2 regions of the Citroniella saccharovorans genome follow, and region 1 is predicted to be linked to the other one. Evidence: a T-box and tRNA genes for the amino acid it is inferred to sense, from the RefSeq annotation. Region 1 holds a T-box; the other holds one or more tRNA genes.
What was found. The T-box of region 1 lies ahead of VLK81_RS06070 (valine--tRNA ligase). A T-box ahead of a tRNA ligase gene usually reads a tRNA of that ligase, here a tRNA-Val.
Positions count from the first base shown of each region.

Region 2: it encodes a tRNA-Val, which carries the amino acid that the T-box ahead of VLK81_RS06070 (valine--tRNA ligase) is inferred to sense. The anticodon was not compared.

Region 1 covers NZ_JAYKOT010000003.1:759,598-763,016, reverse strand. The annotation lists gene VLK81_RS06070 (valine--tRNA ligase) at 1-1,774, opposite strand, end outside; T-box leader at 1,810-1,977, opposite strand; gene VLK81_RS06065 (pyruvate, water dikinase regulatory protein) at 2,112-2,927, shown strand; gene ppdK (pyruvate, phosphate dikinase) at 2,945-3,419, shown strand, end outside.
Region 2 covers NZ_JAYKOT010000003.1:886,493-889,911, forward strand. The annotation lists gene VLK81_RS06750 (IS3 family transposase) at 1-170, shown strand, start outside; gene tnpA (IS200/IS605 family transposase) at 376-849, opposite strand; tRNA gene VLK81_RS06760 (tRNA-Arg) at 1,044-1,120, opposite strand; tRNA gene VLK81_RS06765 (tRNA-Gly) at 1,160-1,234, opposite strand; tRNA gene VLK81_RS06770 (tRNA-Val) at 1,246-1,321, opposite strand; tRNA gene VLK81_RS06775 (tRNA-Met) at 1,326-1,402, opposite strand; gene VLK81_RS06780 (ATP-binding cassette domain-containing protein) at 1,567-2,025, shown strand; gene VLK81_RS06785 (hypothetical protein) at 1,988-2,200, shown strand; gene VLK81_RS06790 (ABC transporter permease) at 2,193-2,996, shown strand; gene VLK81_RS06795 (tetratricopeptide repeat protein) at 3,029-3,419, opposite strand, start outside.

The DNA of each region.
Region 1 (3,419 bases):
CCTGATTTGTGTGCATCAAAACAAACCTAGAAGCATTCCAAAGCTTATTTGCAAAATTCCTAGCAGATTCAACTCTTTCAATATAAAATCTCATATCATTTCCAGCAGTCATTCCATTAGTAAGCATAAATCTTAAAGCATCAGCTCCATATTTATCCATTACCTCTATTGGATCAATTCCATTATTTAGTGATTTAGACATCTTTCTTCCTTCGGAGTCTCTAACTAGTCCAGTTAAGAAAACATCTTTAAAAGGAATCTCGCCTGTATTATACAATGATGAAAAAACCATTCTTATAACCCAGAAAAATAAAATATCATATCCAGTAATTAATAAATCAGTTGGGAAAAATTCATTAAAGTCTTCTGTTTTTTCAGGCCAACCCATTGTAGAAAATGGCCAAAGTGCTGAAGAAAACCAAGTATCAAGAGTGTCTTCTTCTTGTTTAAATGAATCATTACAACACTCATCACACTTTTCTTTTGGATTTATTCCAACATAGATTTTACCGCACTTTGTACATGTATAAACGGGTATTCTATGTCCCCAATAAAGCTGTCTAGATATGCACCAATCTCTTATGTTTTCTAACCAATTTAAATAGGTTTTTTCAAATCTTTCAGGATAGAATTTAATTTTTTTTGTTTTTACAGCTTCTATCGCTGGTTTAGCGAGTTCATCCATTTTAAGAAACCATTGTTTAGAAATAAGAGGTTCTATAATAGTTTTACACCTACTACAATGTCCTACTGCATGAGATATATCTTCAATTTTCTCTAACTGACCAAGTTTATCTAAGTCTTTAATAATTTCTTTTCTAGCTTCATATCTATCCATGCCAGAATATTTACCATTTCCAGCTATGATTTTTGCATCTGTACCTATTACGATATTTTGACCAAGATTAGCTCTACTACCTACTTCAAAGTCATTTGGATCATGTGAGGGTGTAATTTTAACGACTCCTGTTCCATATTCCATATCAACATAACTATCTTCAATAATAGGAATAAGTTTATTTACTAATGGTAGAATTACATTTTTACCAACTAAATCCTTATATCTTTCGTCCTTTGGATTAACACTTACAGCAAGATCCCCAAGAAGAGTTTCAGGTCTTGTAGTTGCAATTAGAAGAAATTTATCTGAATTTTCTATCTTGTATTTTATATAATATAATTTTCCATTCTCATCTTCATGTTCTACTTCTATATCTGATACAGCTGTATTGCAGTGAGGACACCAATTTACTATTCTATCGCCTTTATAAATATAACCATCTTTATATAAATTAATAAAAAATGTTTCCACAGCTTTGGAAAGTTTTTCATCTAAAGTAAATCTTTCCCTAGACCAGTCTGGTGAAATACCAAGTCTTTCTAGTTGGGTTTTTATATTACCTCCATATTCTTTGGTCCATTTCCATGCTTCTTCTACAAATTCTTCTCTAGTTAGATCTTCTTTTTTTCTTCCTTCTGACTCAATTTTATTTTTAACTTTTGCTTCTGTTGCTATACTAGCATGATCTGTACCTGGAATCCACAAAACTTCATATCCTTTTAATCTTTTATATCTAGCCATAACATCTGGTAATGTATTATTTAGTGCATGCCCGATGTGTAAAATTCCTGTAACATTTGGGGGAGGCATAACCATAGAATAAGTCTTTTTTCCAGAATTATTATTTGCCTTAAAATATCCTCCTTCTTTCCAAATCTTATAAATTCTTTTTTCAAAAAGACTCGGATCATATACTTTTTCTAACTCTTTCACATTCTACTCCTTTTTAAATAATAAAAAAACTATTCGTATAGGACGAATAGTTATCGTGGTACCACCTAATTTCCGTAAAATAAATTACGCTTATTTAATATCTAGCTCATAAGCAACTTCAAATAGCTTGTTAGAAAATTTTCACCAACCATTTTCTCTCTAAATAACAGTTCTAATCTACTACTCTTAATCTTCGCCACTATTAAATTTAGTTTATTTTACTATACTTTCTTAAATCTGTCAATTTAATATTATTTTATTAATATTATTAGACCTATTAAAAAATCAATATTTAGTATATAATGTAATTAGTAAATTACTAAGGTGTGTGATAAATATGTATAATGTTATTGTAATTAGTGACTCACTTGGTGAAACTGCAGAACAGACAGCAAAAGCCGCACTTTCGCAGTTTGAAAATCTTGATTATAAAATTCAAAGATTTTCTCATATTTTAACTTTGGATCAACTTGAGAATATTATTTCTTCCGTTGAAGATTTTAATAACTCTATTTTTTTCTATTCCCTTGTAGATGAATTTCTATTAACATCAATTAAAAAAATTTTAGATTTGAAAAAAGCTAACTATATTGATGTTATGACTCCTTCTATTATTGCAATAGAAAGAATGTGTGGTATAAGTCCATCTATTAAGCCTGGAGCATTAAGAAAACTTGACGAAAACTATTTCAAGAGAGTTGAGGCAATTGAGTTTGCTGTAAGATTTGATGATGGAAAAGATTCAAGAGGTATCTTAAGAAGTGATTTGGTTATTGTAGGTGTATCTAGAACTTCTAAAACCCCCCTTTCAATGTACTTAGCTAATAAGAATTATCGGGTTTGCAATATTCCACTCGTTCCTGAAACTACACCACCAAAAGAACTTTTTGAAATTCCAAACTCTAAAATAATTGGACTCACAAATACTCCAGAAAACCTTAATAAAATTAGGGTTGAAAGATTAAAGTCTTTAGGTATTCCACAAGGTTCTTCTTATTCTGATCTTAATAGAATACTAGAAGAAATTGACTTTGCAATGGATATTATGCAAAAAATTGGTTGTCCTATAATAGACGTTTCTAACAGAGCTATAGAGGAAACAGCTGATATTATTATTAACTACCTTAAAAAACAACAAAAAAAATTTATTTAATTTAAAGGAGAACTAAAATGGCTAAAAAATATGTTTATTCATTTAAAGAAGGAAATAAGGATATGAGAAGCCTTCTTGGAGGAAAAGGTGCTAATCTTGCTGAGATGACAAATCTAAATTTAAATGTACCGAATGGGTTTACCGTTACTACTGAAGCATGTAACAGATTTTATGAAGAAAACGAAGAAATTTGGCAAGATTTAGAAAATGAAATAATTTCTCATTTACATGAACTAGAAAGTTCTACTGGAAAACAATTTGGATCTACTGAAAACCCACTACTAGTTTCCGTTAGAAGTGGAGCAGTACAATCTATGCCGGGTATGATGGATACAATACTGAACCTAGGTCTAAATGATAAATCTGTTATAGGCCTTGCAAATAAATCAAGCAATGAAAGATTTGCTTATGACAGTTATAGAAGATTTATTCAAATGTTCTCTGACGTAGCAATGGAGATTCCAAAAGCTTATTTTGATTCTGTTTTAGATT
Region 2 (3,419 bases), 130 kb from region 1:
ATTTCTTCGGGATATTAAAACAAGAAATTTACTATGGTAGAACGTTTAAATCATTTAACGAACTAAAAAAGACAATAGAAGAATATATAAAATATTACAATGAAGATAGAATAAAAGAAAAACTTGGATATTTAAGTCCAGTTGAATATAGGAAATTGAATGCAGCTTAGCTGCGATTTCCCCTAGGGGAAATATGAGGACAAAAAAACCAGAGACAAATATTTCTAAATGTCTCTGGTATAAAGTCCAACTTTTTGGGGTCACCTTATAAGCCGGTGGTTTGTTTTGCCCCTATAAGGGGCTGTTACCGGCAGCATTTCATGCTTCGAACTTTCTTTCTCGTGCACCAATTTTCACAGCTGGTGCTAAAGCACCTTACTTTTTGCTTTTGTTTACTTGCTCTCCCGTAAACGGGTCTACAAATTCTTTAATGCTTATTTGGTCTGCCATGTAATCTTCTTTTAATTGATTTTTTATATATTCTTGTATTTTTTTCGCATTTTTTCCTGCTGTATCTACATAATATCCTCTGCACCAAAAATGTCTATTTCCGTATTTGTATTTTAAGTTTGCATGTCTATCAAATATTATCAAACTACTTTTTCCTTTTAAATAGCCCATTGTTTGAGATATGCTGTATTTCGGTGGAATTTCTAACAACATATGAATATGGTCTGGACAACATTCTGCTTCTATTATGCTTATTCCTTTTCTATCACATAAGTCCCTTAATATTTTTCCTATATCTTGTTTTAACCTTCCATATATTACTTGTCTTCTATATTTTGGAGCAAATACTATATGATACTTACAATTCCATGATGTATGTGATAAACTATTATTATCCATTTAGGATACCTCCCTTTTCTGTCTATGCTACTGCCAGTAACATAAATAGTTTATCATGGGAGGTTTTTTGCTTGAAGCTAAAGCTTATTTTTTCTACCACCAGCATAGCTGGTGGTTTATTCATGCTAAAGCGCACAAAAATAAGATTCCTAAAAATACACATTTTAGGAATCTATAAAAGAATATAAAACCAATGGCGCGTCATAAGAGATTCGAACTCCTGGTCTTTCGGTTCGTAGCCGAATGCTTTATCCAGCTAAGCTAATGACGCTTAGATATATAAAAAACTCAGAAAAAATCTGAGTTTTCATGGAGCGGAAGACGAGATTCGAACTCGCGACCCTCGCCTTGGCAAGGCGATGCTCTACCACTGAGCCACTTCCGCAAAAATATGAATGGTGGGCGCAATAGGGCTCGAACCTATGACCCCCTGCTTGTAAGGCAGATGCTCTCCCAACTGAGCTATGCGCCCAAAATGGTAGCGGAGAAGGGATTTGAACCCCTGACACCGCGGGTATGAACCGCGTGCTCTAGCCAACTGAGCTACTCCGCCATCAAATGCAACATGTATATTATATATAAGTTTTAGTATTATTTATATAAATATATTATGGTCTTTTTTAAAATTTTTACTTTAATTTTTCTTAGTCTTTACAAATTATATATTTTATACTGAAAAAATGATTTTATTTATGATAAAATATTTGTGGTGATATTATGTTTAGATTTAATAATGTTTATTTTAAAGATATTTTAAAAAATATTAATTTATCCATTGAAAATAATGAGATGATAGGTATTACTGGAGAATCTGGGTCTGGTAAATCAACTTTTCTTAAACTTTTTAATAAATTTAATATTCCCTCTAAAGGAAATATTTATTATGATGATAAAAATATTTTAAATATAAAGTCAAATATTTTAAGAAAAGAAGTTATTATGATGCCAGAGGCTCCCTATATTTATGGAAAAACTATTAATGACTTTTTATATACATCTCTATCATATAATTCAAAGGAAAATGTAAGTAAAGATAAAAAATATGAGCTTCTTAATCTTACTAATTTAAATAAAAATTTAAATGATAGCACATCTACATTATCTTCTGGAGAAGCAAAAAAGATTGGTTTTAGCCTCAATGATGCTTTTAAAACCAAAGTTTCTACTTTTAGATGAGCCAGTAAATTCATTAGACAAAGATCTTTCAGATAAAATTATGAAAAACTTGTACGAATATTTCAAGATTAATGACATAAGTATTATTTATATTTCACATAATAGGAGTCAATTAGAAAAATATTCAACTTCAATAATTGAAGTTTCTAATAAAGAGGTGAAAAAAATTGAGTAATGGAACTATTGATATACCTATAATTTATCTTTCAACTTTATATATTATTATTGGTGTTTTGTCTCTATATTTAAAAAGAAATAATATTTCATCTTATAAAGAACTTCTAGTGGCTGCTCTAAGAATGACGATTCAGCTTATTATAGCTGGTTTTGTACTAGACTATATCTTCAAAGATGCAAGTATAATTAAAAGTCTTGCTGGAATTATTATTATGCTAGCATTTACTATTTATACAATTTTTTCTAGATCTAGTTTTAATCTATCAAATGAGTTAAAATTCCTAATAGCTATTTCTATTATTTTTTCAAGTTTAATGGCTCTTAGTATTTTTATCATTTTAGTATTAAGAATAAAGCCTATTTATGATCCAAAATATGTACTCCCTCTTCTTGGAATGATTCTTGGCAATTCAATGACATCCATTATAATCTGTATTAATTCTATTTTTAATAAAATTGAAGATAGGAAAAATTTTATCCTTTCAGCAATGATGATCGGTTTAGATTCTAAAAATGTTTTAAAAAATATTTTAAATGAATCTTTTAAAGATGCTATTCTACCACAAATCAATTCTATGTTAGGGATGGGAATAGTATTTTTACCAGGTATGATGACAGGACAAATCCTTTCTGGCACTTCTCCTATTATAGCTATTAAATATCAGATTGGAATAATGTTATCTATATTTGTATCAGTTTGTATAGCAAATATTATAATAACTCAGTTCACTAGAAATATATTTTTTGATGAAAATGAAAATTTAAAACTAGAAATTAAGATGATAAAAAAATAAAGACTCAGCTGTATATTTCAGCTGGTCTTTATTTATTTAAAATTATCTTTTAAGGCTAACAAATTATCTAGAATTACTGGATTGATATCTATAAACTCTAAAAGTCTATCATAATCATCCTTTGCTTTTTCCTTATCATTATTTGCAAGATTTAATATCATCCTATTATATAATAACTGCTCATCATCTATATTCTTATCCAAGCCTTTATTTATAACGCTTAAAGCAGCGCTTATCTGTTTATTTTTAAAATAAAGGTTAGCAAGGTCAATATAGATTTCAGGATTAGTTAAACCATCTTCCAGAGCCTTTTCATAGAGTGGTTTTGCTTTATCTTCTTCTCCAGTTCTGTCTAAAATATAAGCTAAATAATAATTTACTATACCTTTTGGATTTAATGCCTTGCTTTTTTGAAACTCTATA